2 regions of the Caproicibacter fermentans genome follow, and region 1 is predicted to be linked to the other one. Evidence: riboswitches for the same ligand, from Rfam matches in the RefSeq annotation. Region 1 holds a riboswitch; the other holds the start of a gene.
The links. A riboswitch is a leader RNA that binds a small molecule or an ion and turns the genes downstream of it on or off. The one in region 1 is predicted to bind tetrahydrofolate.

Region 1 (7,417 bases):
TGGAGAAAATTCGGATTCCTGAAAAGGAATAGACGCCCGGCAAATCGGCGGCGGTTCCGCCGCCGACGGCTTCGGGACAAAATAAAAGGGACTGTTGCAAAACAGCTTTAATAAAAAATAATGCACGAAAAATGCGCCTTGATCGGGCTTTGTCAGCCGTGTCAAGACGCATTTTCTTGCTTTGAGGGCTATTCCGCCGTGCAATTTTGCTATCGCCTTTGCAACAGCCCCTTTATTCCGATACAACCTGAAAATCAAAAAACTTCTACAAATTCTCCACAAACTGAATTTTCAGGCCGTTCGGGTCAAGGGCAAAGAAAAATCTGGTATGAGGATTCGGCTGAAACGGTCCGCTTTGAATCTTGATTCCTTTGCTTTTCACAAAATTCATCATTTCATCAACGGACGGAACCGTAAACCCCAGAGAAATATCCGCTCCCATGTCGATCTCACGATTCTCCCGGCTGCAGATCAATTCGACCTTTGTTTCTCCCTCTCCCAAAAAGGCAATCTCGGTATCCGGCCCGGCCTCAAATCTCCTGTTTTCCCGAAGTCCGACGATCTCCCGATAAAATTCCAAAGATTCCTCTAAATCCTTTACATGCAGTGAAGTCCAGCAAAAAGCCATTTCTGTTTCCTCCTGATTCTGTAAGTTTCGCAGGGGTGCGCGCAAATTTTTCTGAAATTAGGATACCATAAAAAGAAAGGAATCAATCAATTTAAAATATTTCATATAAGGAAATGGGAATGTCATCTTTTTCAACTTATCGCCGATTGACGGAAGTATATCAAAAAGCGGCGGAGCTGCCGTTTGACCGGACTTCAAAAATCGTTCTGATCAGCGACTGCCATCGCGGCGACGGAAGCTGGGTTGACGACTTCAGCCACAACCAGAGCCTTTACTACTGCGCGATCAAATATTATTACCGGAACGGTTTTACCTATATTGATCTTGGGGACAGCGACGAATTGTGGAAAAACCGGCATTTTTCCGGCATCTGTACGATCTACGCGGATATCTTCGAACTGCTGCATCAGTTCTACTCCGAAAACCGGTACTACATGATTTACGGCAACCACGACATTGTGAAAAGGTATCCTGCCTTTCGCAAAAACAATCTGGACCGATACTACAACACGAACACGGACACCTTTGAAGGCCTTTTTGAAAATGCTGAAATTCACGAGGGCCTGATTTTAAAGGACACCGACAACCAGGTAAAGCTGTTTCTGGTCCACGGTCATCAGGGCGACATCGTCAGCGACATCTTCTGGCGGGTCGGGAGATTTCTTTCCCGATACGTTTGGAGACGTCTCGAATTCTTCGGCTTCAAGGACCCGACCAGCGCCGCGAAAAACTACGACAAGAAAAAGAAAGTGGAGAGGAAGATCATCGGCTGGGCCGCCGACCGTCACCAGATTGTGATTGCGGGCCACACTCACAGGCCGACCTGTCCGGATGAAGACGAGGTTCCCTACTTTAACACGGGCAGCTGTATCCATCCGGACTGCATTACCTGCATCGAAATCGTTCACTCTGAAATTTCGCTGATGAAATGGGGGTTAAAGACCAAAGACGACGGGTCCGTTTTTGTCGACCGGGAATTGATCGCCGCGCCGAGAAAAATTCAGGGTCAATAAGGTTCTCCGTTGACCGGAATCGGGGAACACCAGGCCTTTCTGCCCTGTGAATCGATCAGTATGACGCGCACGTATTTGTCGGTGGGTTTCATCCGGTAGGTCGCGCCGGTTACGCCCCCGGTAAAGACCCTGTCCTGACACCAAACGGTATTGCTGTTAAAGATGATTGTATCCACACAGGAGGATTCGACGCGCACCGCGTCGCCGCTGAATCTCACGGAATGGAACTCCGGACCCTGGCTGGCATAGAAGTCTCCGTTTCTGATGGAGCTTTTAATGGAATCCGGCGTAAGCTCCCGCGCGTTCACCATGATGTAGGAACGGGTTTCTTCTCCCTGATAAAAATGGCTGTCGTCCGCGGCCATACAGGGAAAGAACTTCCCCATGGAAGCCCAGATGTCGATATAAACGCCGGAGTCCGCGCGTTCGCCGTTCCATGGCAGGCCGGAGACGGAATTGTAGATTTCCACTCCGCCAAGGCCGGTCAGGCCAAGACAGTCCGCGGGATTGGTGACCGACCATGCGGGGTGCGCAAGAATCGCGATTCCGTTCGCCGCATTGATCGCGTCAATGATTTTCTGCGGAGGAAGCGACCGTTCCAAAGAAACTTTTGAGTCCATCCCCACTCCGACAATATGAAACACCGGCGTGTTTACCATATCCCCCGTATCCCATTCGCACCCGCTCAAAAGCAGAAAGCGTTCGGTCGTTTTACACTCGTTCTGAATCCAGTGGTCCGTCAGGGCGGCAAAATCATACCCGGCTTTTTGATAGCGGCTAACAGCCTGCTCCGGAGAAAGGTGCCCGTCGGAACGAAGCGTATGCATATGTAAATTTCCTTTGTACCAGTTGCCGTCCGTACGAAATGCTTCTTTCATTGCTCATCCTCCAATACAACTGCCGTATTTACCGTTTCCACCAGTAAGTTTCACCCTGCCTGAACAGTTTGAATCCACAGCGGGTCAGGACTTTTTGAGACGGAAGGTTGCCGGTTTCCGTCTCGGCCGTTACATGCTTTACCGATTCCTGTTTGAAAGTCCACTCGCACATTGCCTGAACCGCTTCCGTCATATAGCCGTGGTGTTCGTATTTGTTTCCCAGTCCGTACCCGATTTCCACTTCCCCATTTTGATCGGGAGGCGCTTTAAAGTCGACGGATCCTACCACAACGCGGGCTTCCCTGCGGACAAGAAGCCAAAAGCCGGCACGTTAAGTGTCTCCTTTCTTTCCTGATATTTCCCCGTCATTATAGCACACAGGAAACAAAATAGATAGCCCCCGGCCGCCGTGTGGAGTTGGCCGTTCCGCATACAGACTCATAAACTGAGCAGCGGGATCGCTCTTCATTTCCGTTATGCGATCAGATCGCTGCTCCCCCCCACGCCTTTCAGAACCATATTTTAACCGTCTATTACTATATGTGGGTGAAAGGCACGACAAAGCAGTTAGAATGAGGAACAATGGGTCTTACGTACACCCTCCAAGGACGATCGGCTCTGTGTCTTAGCGTCTGGCTCATTGATTAGGGATTCTTGTCTACACCTAGGACAGTATAGGGGGAAGTTTTCGAGTATTGTATCGCTATTTTTCTGCTCTAATAATTACTGTTCCACAATTTTGATACAAAGCCTTAGCAGTTCTAAAACCGGCATTTTTCATAAGTTCAAATTGATGTTCCAATGTCAGTGGAATATCAATATGTATCAACATATCTTCGGGTATATTATTTTGCTTGCGCCTATATTCATATCCCTCAAGACAAAGCGCTTCCTCTTCATCGCAACAGGCAATGTAGTCACATTCTATATAATATCCACCAGCTTTTATCGTCTGATAAAGCTTACTATAAATCAGTTGTTTTTTTTCATATTTAAAATGATGAAGTGTCTCAAAAGACATAGCAGCGTCAAACTTGTTTTCCTCAAACGCGTATTCAAAATAGTCCGCATTGATTATTTGAATGTTTTTATCACCATAGCTTTTTCTCAATTTATCAAGCATAGATTCAGACAAATCGATGCCTGTAACCTTGACTTCGGGAAATCTCTTGTAGATTGATTCAAGCTCTAAACCCGTGCCGCAACCAATATCAAATAATGTTTTCAAACCATCATCAAAGAAATCTGCGATATGAGCGTATTCCTCGCCCCAATTTTTTAAATGAACATTATTATATTCACTAATCCTATTCGCGAAAAAATCCGCCATTCCTTCCACGGGAGCATTCTTTACCCCATCAAGCCAATCCTTTAATTCTTCTAGATATTTTTCTGTTTCTTCCTGAGTTCGGATTTTACTTTTCAGCATAACAATTTTTCATCCTTTCATAAAATCCACTTAATAACGATTGAATATCAGTTTCATTTATTCTCATTTTATTTGCGGCAAGCTCGGTAGCAAGACCACTTGACAAAAGCCAAATATCAATAAAAATTTTTTCAGCAGTAGGTTTATCAATCCTAAAGTCAGACGTTATTGATGATATCGCTTTTTGATTCCATTCAGCATTTACTATCTCGTCAAGACTTATTCCCTCTAATGTGTTTGATAAAAACATAGCTGTATATAGGTTCTTTTCATATAAAGCAAACAAAACGTGCGCTTTAGCCTTACTAATCACATAATTGTTTCTGTCAATACGTCTTTTCACAAATAGATCATATTCTTTATCAATCATCCGTGTAACTGCAACTTTTAGCTCGTCCATTCCTGTAAAAGAAAGATAAATCGGTTGTGTGGAACACTGCAATTTTTCAGCAAGATTTCTTGCATTTACAGCGTTCAATCCGCATTCACGTACAATCTCTAATGAGGCCTGTAATATTGCTTCTTTTGAGATTTGCTTTTTAGCAGGCATTTATTCAAGCACCTCCAGTCGTAACAATAACTAATGTTATTGATAACATTAGTTATTGTACAAATAATTATACAATTTGTCAAGGGTCATAGTTTTTTGTGGATCTCCCCGTTTTCCTCGATGTTTTCGCAAACAAAGAGGGCCCAGGTAGCAGAAATTTTTAAAGGCTCACGGCAACGAGTCTAATAAAATTCTTATGTCTTGAAGTTGACAATACTAATGGGCAGTGGTAATATAAATGTGCTGTATGACTGACGGAGGTGGATTTAACCACAGGGAGTACAGCGTTTTGGAAGCCGACCGTCTGGGCATGATGCTTGGATTGGTGGGTCTTTTTTATTTTCTGAATGCAGTTCATATCATTCAGAGAACATTTGAATCATGAGCAGAGTAGAACGTTGTGCGTAAATCATTGATTTACAGTGCCTTCTGAACGGGGAGTTGTCAGAGGGACGAAAAGCCTTTCAGGGCTTGCGGTACAAGGTTCGCATCCCGCTGCTGCATAAGGAGAAGCGGTGTCATGATTGTGCCTCTTGTTGTGTAGCTGTGCTGCATGACAGGAGGTGTATTTAATGGTCACAACTTAGAAAATCAATTTAACCGTAAACTTTCTATGTCACGATTATGAAAGGAGAAGTTAAATTGAAAGATTCAACTTTATATGTGCGCCGCATCACAATCTCTGCGGTATTTCTCAGTATTTCACTTGTTTTAAAAACAACATTTTCTTTCTACATACCGATGTTTGGACAAAATGGAATGAGCGTTGGCATTTCCGGGATTTTCTCCATCATGCCATCCCTGTTGTTCGGGCCTGTGTATGGAGCTGTTGTGTCCGGCCTTTCTGATTTTTTGGGTTACCTTTTAAAACCCGTGGGAACCTATATCCCTCTTATGACGCTGGTCGTAGCTGCCGGTGGATTTATCCGGGGCGCATTATGGTCTGCTCTTCGCAACAAAGACAGCAGGAAAATGAGAATTGCAGTTGCAATTTTTTCCGCGCTCATGTTATTTGCAGGGATTTGTAATATTGCGTTTCTCGCTGCCGATGGCGTTGATAGTGAATTCTACAATCATGTACAAAAAGAAAACATCAATACGGACAACATGCACCTTATCAGCAAAATGTTGATTGAAAGAACCCTTGGTGCAAAAGATCCGTCGGGAAACCTGACAACCTATATCTCTTGGGTCACAACCGCAATGATTGGATACGCAGCTCTCGGCATCCTGTTGTTAGCCTCTGATCTTTTCCTATCGAAAAAGCTTGTTCATGACACAAGCAGGGGGCGGATCCCCCAGCTTCTTATCGCTATGATCGGTTCCGGCCTGATTGTTACCACTCTCAATACCATCGTCCTGTGCGAAACAATCTTTACCGCATGGAAGGTACTGCCGTTTGCAGTCATATGGATTCCCAGAGTGATTGAAGAAATCCTTGGGAATACAGTCAAGGCATATTTTGTAGCCTTACTGCTGGGTATTTGCAGAAAACAGAAAACCGTGCAAGAGATAATGGACGGGCCATCCGTTAAGCTAGAAAGGGACCCAAAGGATTCGTAGGATTGGAGTAACAACCATGAAGCACTATACGGTTTTAAACGAAAATACACATCTGTTTCCGGTGGTGATTGATTTACCACACAGCAGCACCTTTGTCCCCGAAGACATTCGCAGCAGCCTACTTGATGGTGCCTGTCTGTCAAACACAGATTGGTTTTTGCCGGAGCTATACGACTTTCTTCCTGCAATGGGATGCACAACAATAATCAACCACCTAAGCCGCTATGTAGTTGACATGAACCGACCGGCCAATAGTGCAAGACATGGGGATTACCGCAAAACCGTGGTCTATCAGGAAAATACTCAAGGTAGCCCTTTGTATTCTTCACCGCTGGATGAGAATGAAATTAACCGCCGGGTAAGCCTGTATTATAATCCTTACCATCAGGCGCTTGAAAAGCTGTTGCGTGAAAAATTAAAAGTGTATCCATCGGTTCTCCTTTTGGACCTGCACAGCTTCTTCCTTGATTTTGGCGACGGCGGCAGTCAGGATATTTATTTATCCAACCGACGCGGCGTTACGTCCTCTGAACAGACATTGCATCGACTGCATGAAAATCTTGCAGCACAAGGCTACAGTGTTATAGAGAATGCAAACTTGGGAGGACACATTATTAACCATTACCGTGAGCTTTTTGGTGAGCGGATTGAGGGCATAATGATGGAGCTTCGTTATACCAAATATATTGACAACCGCTACTTTGGCGAGGAGGAACTAACGGACAGAAACGAAATGCTTTTTCAGTCGGCAAAGCAGAGGCTAAAGGAAGCGTTTATGCGGCTGCCTTGTTTTTGGGAGTAAATAAAAGCAGGCGCAATCGCAGCGCATAGCTGACGTTGCATGGCCAACAATGGAAGTGATTTCTACGTAAACCGATATCATCAATAAAAAGCACACAAGGAGGAATTATCCGATGGAACAAAAAGATTACTGGAACAATGTTTCAGAGACGAAGCAGTTTACAACGCCTTTTCAGGCCGGCGAGTTCTCCAATTATCTCAATCTCAATGCCGTCATTCTTGATGTCGGGTGCGGCTATGGCCGTACACTGGACGAATTGCACCATTTTGGTTACAGGCATCTGATCGGCATGGATTTTTCGCAGGGAATGATCGAACGGGGAAAACAGCAGGCTCCTTATCTTGACCTCCGTTTGAAAAAAGATGCAGGGATTGATTTGCCGGATCATAGTATAGACGCAGTGATACTCTTTGCCGTCCTGACTTGTATCAGAAGCAATGAAGAACAGCAGGCTCTGATTTCCGAAATAAATCGTGTATTAAAACCTGCCGGAATTCTCTACATCAACGATTTCCTGATCAATTCTGATGAAAGGAATCAAGCCCGCTATCAAA
Region 2 (7,417 bases), 1.2 Mb from region 1:
CAGCGGCAGGTTCAGCAGAGTGTCCTTTCGCAACATGAAGTTGACAAAGGCGTATGCCGCTCCCAAAACGCCGACAACCAGCAGGACGGGAATTACGCCTGTCCGCTTTTCTTTCCGCAGTTCGATGGCAAGTGCGTTCATAACTGTGCCCTCTGCTTTCTGGCTGCATTGTCCTTTTCTATCAGGGAAAGGAACATTTCTTCCAAATTATCCGAGGAAAAACCGGCCTGCAGCGCACTCTGCCGCAGCTCGTCCAAGCTTGCCCTCAAACAGCAGGCGGCCGTGGTTCAGAATGCCGATATCATCCGCCATCAGCTCGATTTCCGACAGCATGTGGGAAGAAATCAGCACGGTGCAATCATAGAGCTCCGGCAGGGATTTGATCAGATTGCGGATTTCGTGGATGCCGGAGGGATCAAGGCCGTTGGTCGGTTCGTCCAGAATGAGGATGGGCGGTCTGCCCAGCAGCGCCCCCGCAAGCCCCAGCCGCTGTTTCATGCCCAGCGAATAATTCTTTGCCAGCCGACCGCCAAACTCTGTGAGGCCAACCAGTTCCAACGCATCCTCTACCGAGCTTTCCGGCAGCTTTAAAATTCGTCGGATGATATCGAGGTTTTCACGTCCGGTCAGGTTGGCATAGAACGAGGGGGATTCGATAAAGGAGCCGATCTCCCTCAGAACGGCCATCCGGTCATTTGGAAAGTGCTTCCCATCGATGATAAAACTGCCCTTTGTGGGGGCCGTCAATCCCAGCAGCATTTTCATGGTGGTAGATTTCCCGGCACCGTTCGGCCCAAGAAAGCCATAAATGCTGCCTTTCCGGATATGAAGCGAAACACTGTTGACAGATGTGAAATTCTTATATTTTTTTGTCAATTGTTCCGTTGTAATCATGGTATCCATAAGAACATCTCCTTTCGATGCTCTTATGGTACAGCGTCAACCTGACATCCACATTCTCCTATCCTTACTTTTACCTTACTTTTTGCCGATCACCACACAAAACGGACATGCTTTGGTATAATAGATCCTATTGGAGGTGAAGGAATGGATCAGGCATTTTTACACACAAAAAAGCTCCTGCTTGTGGATGACGAGCCGGAGCTGCTTAAAATGGTAACCGCCATTTTAAAGGATGACGGTTTTGAAAACATTATCTTGGCCGCTTCTGTAAAAGAAGGCACCGCAGCTGCCGAAATTGAAAAGCCTGATTTAGCAATTTTAGATGTGATGCTGCCGGATGGAGACGGCTTTTCCCTTATGGAGCAATTGCGCTCTTTTACCGATGTGCCGATCATTTTTTTGACGGCGAAGGACGAGGCTGCGGATAAATTGGCCGGTCTTGGTCTGGGGGCCGATGATTATATCGTAAAACCTTTTATGGGACAGGAACTGCTGCTGCGTGTTTATGCTGTTTTGCGCCGTTGCTACAAAATGGATAGGAAACTCCTGAAGCTGGACGGATGCACGGTTGATTTCAGCCGCGCCGAAGTTCATAAAGCAGGCAAGGTACTTCCTCTGACGGCAAAAGAACACACCCTGCTGGAAACCCTTGCGCGGAATGAGGGAAAAATTGTTTCCATAGATTCGCTTTGCGAAGCCCTTTGGGGCGACAATCCGTTCGGGTATGAGAACAGCCTGAACGCCCATGTGCGGCGCATTCGGGAAAAAATTGAAACAGATCCGTCAAAACCGGTTTCCCTGATTACAATCAAAGGGCTGGGCTATAAGCTGAACATAAGGAAGTGACGCCATGAAAGCATTCGGAAAATATATCTCAAAACATCTGGCATCCTTTGCCGCTTTTAACCTTGTGTTGGCGCTGCTCAATGTACTGGCCTTTGGTATTACGTTTCAGAGCGTTATTAGAAACGACTACGGAGATACCTCACCGCAAACCATGTTGGAGGAAATTGCCGCTGCCTCGACGGTAGAGGGTGTATCGGACGATGCTCGTCAAAAACTGGAGAGTGCTCATATTTGGGCCATGTTCCTGAACCAGGGCGGGAATCGTATATGGGCCGTTAATATACCCAAAGACATTCCCGGAGATTATACTATTCAGGATGTTGCCCTCTTTTCCAAAGGATATTTAAAGGATTATCCCGTTTTTGTCTGGAACACGGAAGATGGCCTGCTGGTATTGGGCTATCCGAAAGACAGCTATACCAAGCTGACCAGCAACTATTTCTCGATCCATGCGATTCAAACGCTTCCGCTCTATATGACCGGAATGCTGACCGCCGACTTCTTATTTTTGTTTTTAGCCTATTACTTCTCCAGACGGAAAATTATCCGAAGTACGGAACCGATCATTGATGCGATTGAGACGCTTTCCGACGGTAAGCCGGTATCGCTGGCTATCGGCGGTGATTTATCAGAGGTTGCGGGAAGTATCAATAAAGCATCTCGCATTTTGAGCAAACAGAACGAAGCAAGAGCGAACTGGATCAGCGGTGTTTCCCATGATATACGGACGCCGCTGTCCATGATTCTGGGATACGCCGGACGCATTGCAGATAATAAAACCATAAACAGCTCTGTAAAGGATCAGGCTGAAATTGTGAGACAGCAAAGCATTAAAATAAAGGAACTGGTACAGGATTTGAATTTGGTGTCACATCTGGAATATGAAATGCAGCCACTCCATAAGGAACCGGTGCGCTTATCTAAACTTCTGCGATCCTATGCGGTGGAACTGCTGAATGGCGGGCTTTCTGAATCCTATCCGGTGGAGGTTGGGATTAAACCTGCCGCTGAAAATGTCATACTGGAATGTGATTCCCGTTTAATTATGCGTGCAATCAATAATTTGGTGCAAAACAGCTTCCGTCACAATCCGCAAGGCTGTGAAATTTCGCTAACTCTTGATTACTCCGAAGCAGTGATTACTCTTACGGTTGCAGACAACGGTGTGGGGCTTTCAGCTGAAAAGCTGCGGGAGCTTAAAGAAAGTACCCACTACATGGAAAGCACGGACGAGCGGCTAAACCTGCGCCACGGCTTAGGGCTTCTATTGGTTCGGCAGATTGTGGAAGCACACTGTGGCACCATGACCATTGAGAGTGAGCCGGGGCAGGGGTATCAAACGGTGCTCTGCTTTCAGGTACAAGCCAGTCAAGGCTAATGGTTTTCGGATTTCTTTATCAAGTGGTCTTGCTGTTGAACTTACCTCAAATAAAATAGGCATAAATGAAACTGTTAGTTATTCGTTATCAAGGTACAGTTTACAAGAGACTGCACAGGGTAACGGTCTGACGGGTGATGTGTTGCCCATCAGATTTTCCATGTAATGAGTTAATATTTAAAAAGGAGGCAGAGCGATGAAGAAATAAGCCGCTAAAACAACGGTTCACATACACGTTGTTTTAGCGGCTCGAGACCGTCCCGAAAGTGCCAACAACATTTTTGTACGTAGCCTATCTTATTATTTTTTCAAATCATACAGCCAATTTCAATAGAATTGTTGTGGAATGCCGCCTTTACGTTGTGAAATGTTGAGTTACTCGTTTTATTGTATCTAATGGTAAAACATGTCGGTTTCCCCGTCTTGTTCATCTTGAAGCGGTTGTTCAATTTTACTTCTCTTATTCATATGGCCTCCTACATATGGTTGTCATAATAAAAGCATGTAAAAATCTCCGTAAACATAGAAACAGCATATGCAAATGCAAGTCCAACTCCCATACTTATAAACAAATTCTCTCCTGATACTTTCCCCATGACGAGGAATACGAGCATTAATCCAAAACAAATGCCCTGTGTCAAGCGAAAAGATTTACTCTTTGTTTTCAATTCAATAAGTTGGTTGCGTTCATCCAAACCTTCTAACTGATCTTCTCTTGACAAATTGTACGAAAGACTGCGTGCTAACAATACAACCCCGAAAAGCAAGAGGGCCAAAATGAGAATGATACCGCTCACGTCAAATCCAGTCCAAAAGCTGGCGATCAGATTTAACAAGCTTAAGGCCATACAGACTAAGCCGGAGCCAAATTTCTTTTTGTCATAGATTTTCATATTGCTTATCCTCCAATTCTTTATTTTCTTTCAAGCAGCACAGTTCTTCAACAGTTACTCCGAACACTTCCGCGATCCGATAAGCCAGCATAAGAGAAGGGCTGTACTGTTCTTTTTCAATAGAAATGATTGTCCGTGAAGAAACATGAACCAAATCGGCCAACTGCTGTTGCGTCATTTTGGTCGTCATTCGCAATTCTTTGACTTTTGTTTTCATAATCCCCCTCTTTCCCAAAATATGAAGTTGGTTTCATGTTATCATGCTTCTAAATCAATGTCAATTAGAAATAAAAAGCGGGCACATGCCATGGATTGTTAACAATCTACATCTGTTTTTTCCTGTATTTTGTGCAGCCACCCTGCACATCGCCAATTCGAACCGGCCGAGGTGTTGACAATCTTGAGAAGTAGTGATAGCATAAACGTGTTGTACGACTGACGGAAGTGGATTTAACCACAGGGAGTACAGCGTTTTGGAAGCCGACCGTCTGGGCGTAATGCTTGGATTGGTGGGTCTTTTTTTATTTCGTTCTGATTGTCAAATTTAAAATCATGAGCAGAGTAGAATTTTGTGCGTAAATCATTGATTTACAGTGCCTTCTGAACGGGGAGTTGTCAGAGGGACGAAAAGCTTTAACAGGCTTACGGTACAAGGTTCGCATCCCGCTGCTGCATATTGGGGTAATCCCCCCTTTATGTGGCATGGAATTTTGCCACATAAAGGGGGGATTTTCATACCGGAAAACGAATCGGAATACGGGGCTCCGGCTTTTGCTCCGTCGGTTGTCAGCCAGATTGGCAGAAAGGGAAATGACAGTGTCAATAGATAAAACGAAAATAGAAGAACACATACGCGGGCTTTTATTGGCTTTGGGAGAGAACCCGGAACGCGAGGGACTGCTGGAGACTCCCGCCCGTGTGGCTAAGATGTGCGAAGAAAGATTCGAGGGAATCAACTACACAAATGATGAGATCGCCGGGATGTTTCACAAGACCTTCGAAGACGATCTGTATACGCCGGAAAACAACAACGACCTGGTAGTGGTGAGGGATATTGAAATCTTCAGCTGCTGCGAACACCATCTTGCTCTGATGTACAACATGATGGCGACAGTGGCATACATACCCAACGGTAAAGTCCTGGGGTTGAGCAAAATCGTAAGAATCGCGGATATGGTCAGCAAAAGGCTGCAGCTTCAGGAACGGATCGGGTCGGATATTGCGGAGATTATGCAGAAGGCCGCGCAGACAGAGGACGTTGCCGTCATCATCGAGGGTCAGCATGCCTGTATGGCGACCAGAGGGATTAAAAATACGAATGCGCTTACCGTGACGACGGCTTTGCGGGGAAGATTCAACAGCGATCAAAACCTGATGAACAAACTCCTGATACTTTGTAATAAACATGAGACATTCGTTACCGGTTTTAACGGAAGGAGTGTTTCTGATGAAGATGGTAAATGAGCTTCTCAAACATCCGCAGTATATCAGGGATATGGAACTGAATGTCGAAGCGGAAAAAGACAGACTGTTTTGCAGGCATGATTTGCAGCATTCTTTTGACGTGGCGAGAGTGGCCTATATCATGTGCCTGGAGAGGAAATTTCCAATTTCAAGAGAGATTATATACGCGGCCGCGCTTCTTCATGATATCGCAAAATGGAAGCAATACAGGGATGGATCGGACCATGCACTGGAAGGCGCTGTTCTGGCAAAGGAAATTCTGGAGGATATCGGCGTTAGCGGTAAAGACACCGAAGAAATAACGGACGCCATAAAAACTCATCGCAGAAAAGATACCCGGAAATCTCTTTTGGGTACCGTGCTCTATGAAAGCGATAAGGCTTGCAGACCCTGCATTTTTTGCAAAAGCATAGACGTATGCAATCGGTTTACGGACGGAAAAAATCCTGAGTTAACGTATTGAAATCTGCTTTGAAAAGGAGAATCTTGATTATGACAGATCAGTTAAATATTGCAGACAGGATTTGGAAATGGGGAAATCGGACCTATATCATGGGCATATTGAACGTAACGCCGGATTCGTTTTCGGACGGCGGAAATTATTTTGATATGGACTCCGCCTTGAAGCATGCCGCGCAAATGGAGGAAGAAGGCGCAGATATCATTGACGTGGGGGGAGAATCCACAAGGCCGGGGGTCACCGTTCCGGTGTCGGCCGAGGAAGAGATTCGTAGAGTCATTCCCGTCATCAAGAGGCTTTCCAAAGAGAGCGCTCTGCCGATCTCCGTCGATACCTATAAGGCCAAGACAGCAGCACTTGCGGTTGAAGCCGGCGCTCATATGATTAATGACATATGGGGCCTCAAAAAAGATCCAGAGATGGCCGATGTTGCGGCTTCATGTAAAGTACCGGTCTGTATCATGCATAACAGAACCAACACGGGCTACGACAACCTGATGGAAGACATTCTGTCCGAATTGGGGGAAAGCATTGAGCTTGCCGTCAAGGCAGGAGTAAAGGATGAAAATATCATTCTGGACCCGGGAATCGGATTCGGAAAGACATGGGAGCAGAATTTAACGGTCATGCGGAATCTTAATCTGCTGAAAGAACTGGGATACCCCATCCTTCTTGCCGCGTCAAGGAAAAGCTTCATCGGCAAAACCCTTGGGTTGGAGGTAAATGACAGGTTGGAAGGTACATTGGCCGTTACGTCAGTCGGCATACTGAAAGGGGCAGATATCGTTAGAGTACATGATGTGCTGCAAAACGTAAGGGTCGCGGCAATGACGGACAGTATGGTGAGGTGATTGCGAATGGACAGGATCATCATCGAGGATTTGCAGGTGTACGCTTATCACGGGGTTGCACAGGAAGAAAGAACAATCGGACAGATGTTTTTCGTCTCCCTTCGGATCGGGTCGAATCTGGAAAGAGCGGCGGCAAGCGACGACGTGAACGACACGCTCAACTACGCCGACCTGTGCAATGATGTACAAACCGTAATGCAGTCTGGTAAATGCAATCTGATTGAGGCCGCAGCCATGAACATCATCCAGCATCTGTTTCGAAAATATTCGGACATTGCGGAAATAAGCATCACGCTGAAAAAGCCATGGGCCCCAATGGGACATCATCTAAAATATGCGGCGGTTGAGTTGGAACGGAAACGGGGTGACAAAGATGAGTGGTAGTCTCGTTACCGCGTATATCGGGTTGGGTTCAAACCTTGGCGACAGAGAGGCGCATCTCAACCGGGCGGTCGAGATGCTCGAAAATACCTCCGGAGTCAGAGTTATCAAGGTCTCCGCATATTTCAATACTGCTCCCGTGGGCTATACGGAACAGCCGGATTTCCTGAATGCGGTCGCGGAGATCGAAACGTCACTTACCGCGTATGAGCTGTTAGGCATCTGCTGCGGCATAGAGAAA

Region 2: another riboswitch for tetrahydrofolate. It lies ahead of folE (GTP cyclohydrolase I FolE); the one in region 1 lies ahead of HCR03_RS05340 (ECF transporter S component).

What each region holds. Positions count from the first base shown of each region.
Region 1 covers NZ_CP060286.1:1,069,972-1,077,388, forward strand. The annotation lists gene HCR03_RS05300 (NAD-dependent protein deacylase) at 1-32, shown strand, start outside; gene HCR03_RS05305 (VOC family protein) at 266-628, opposite strand; gene HCR03_RS05310 (metallophosphoesterase family protein) at 748-1,641, shown strand; gene HCR03_RS05315 (CehA/McbA family metallohydrolase domain-containing protein) at 1,635-2,519, opposite strand; partial or broken gene HCR03_RS05320 (GNAT family N-acetyltransferase) at 2,548-2,832, opposite strand; partial or broken gene HCR03_RS20270 (cysteine-rich KTR domain-containing protein) at 3,087-3,221, opposite strand; gene HCR03_RS05330 (class I SAM-dependent methyltransferase) at 3,223-3,948, opposite strand; gene HCR03_RS05335 (TetR/AcrR family transcriptional regulator) at 3,935-4,498, opposite strand; ZMP/ZTP riboswitch at 4,736-4,815, shown strand; THF riboswitch at 4,883-4,998, shown strand; gene HCR03_RS05340 (ECF transporter S component) at 5,141-6,061, shown strand; gene HCR03_RS05345 (N-formylglutamate amidohydrolase) at 6,078-6,863, shown strand; gene HCR03_RS05350 (class I SAM-dependent methyltransferase) at 6,976-7,417, shown strand, end outside.
Region 2 covers NZ_CP060286.1:3,786,582-3,793,998, reverse strand. The annotation lists partial or broken gene HCR03_RS18820 (ABC transporter permease) at 1-141, opposite strand, end outside; partial or broken gene HCR03_RS18815 (ABC transporter ATP-binding protein) at 138-903, opposite strand; gene HCR03_RS18810 (response regulator transcription factor) at 1,048-1,749, shown strand; gene HCR03_RS18805 (sensor histidine kinase) at 1,754-3,127, shown strand; gene HCR03_RS18800 (hypothetical protein) at 3,604-4,020, opposite strand; gene HCR03_RS18795 (helix-turn-helix transcriptional regulator) at 4,007-4,237, opposite strand; ZMP/ZTP riboswitch at 4,442-4,521, shown strand; THF riboswitch at 4,576-4,691, shown strand; partial or broken gene folE (GTP cyclohydrolase I FolE) at 4,837-5,424, shown strand; gene HCR03_RS18785 (HD domain-containing protein) at 5,468-5,947, shown strand; gene folP (dihydropteroate synthase) at 5,977-6,795, shown strand; gene folB (dihydroneopterin aldolase) at 6,802-7,179, shown strand; gene folK (2-amino-4-hydroxy-6-hydroxymethyldihydropteridine diphosphokinase) at 7,169-7,417, shown strand, end outside.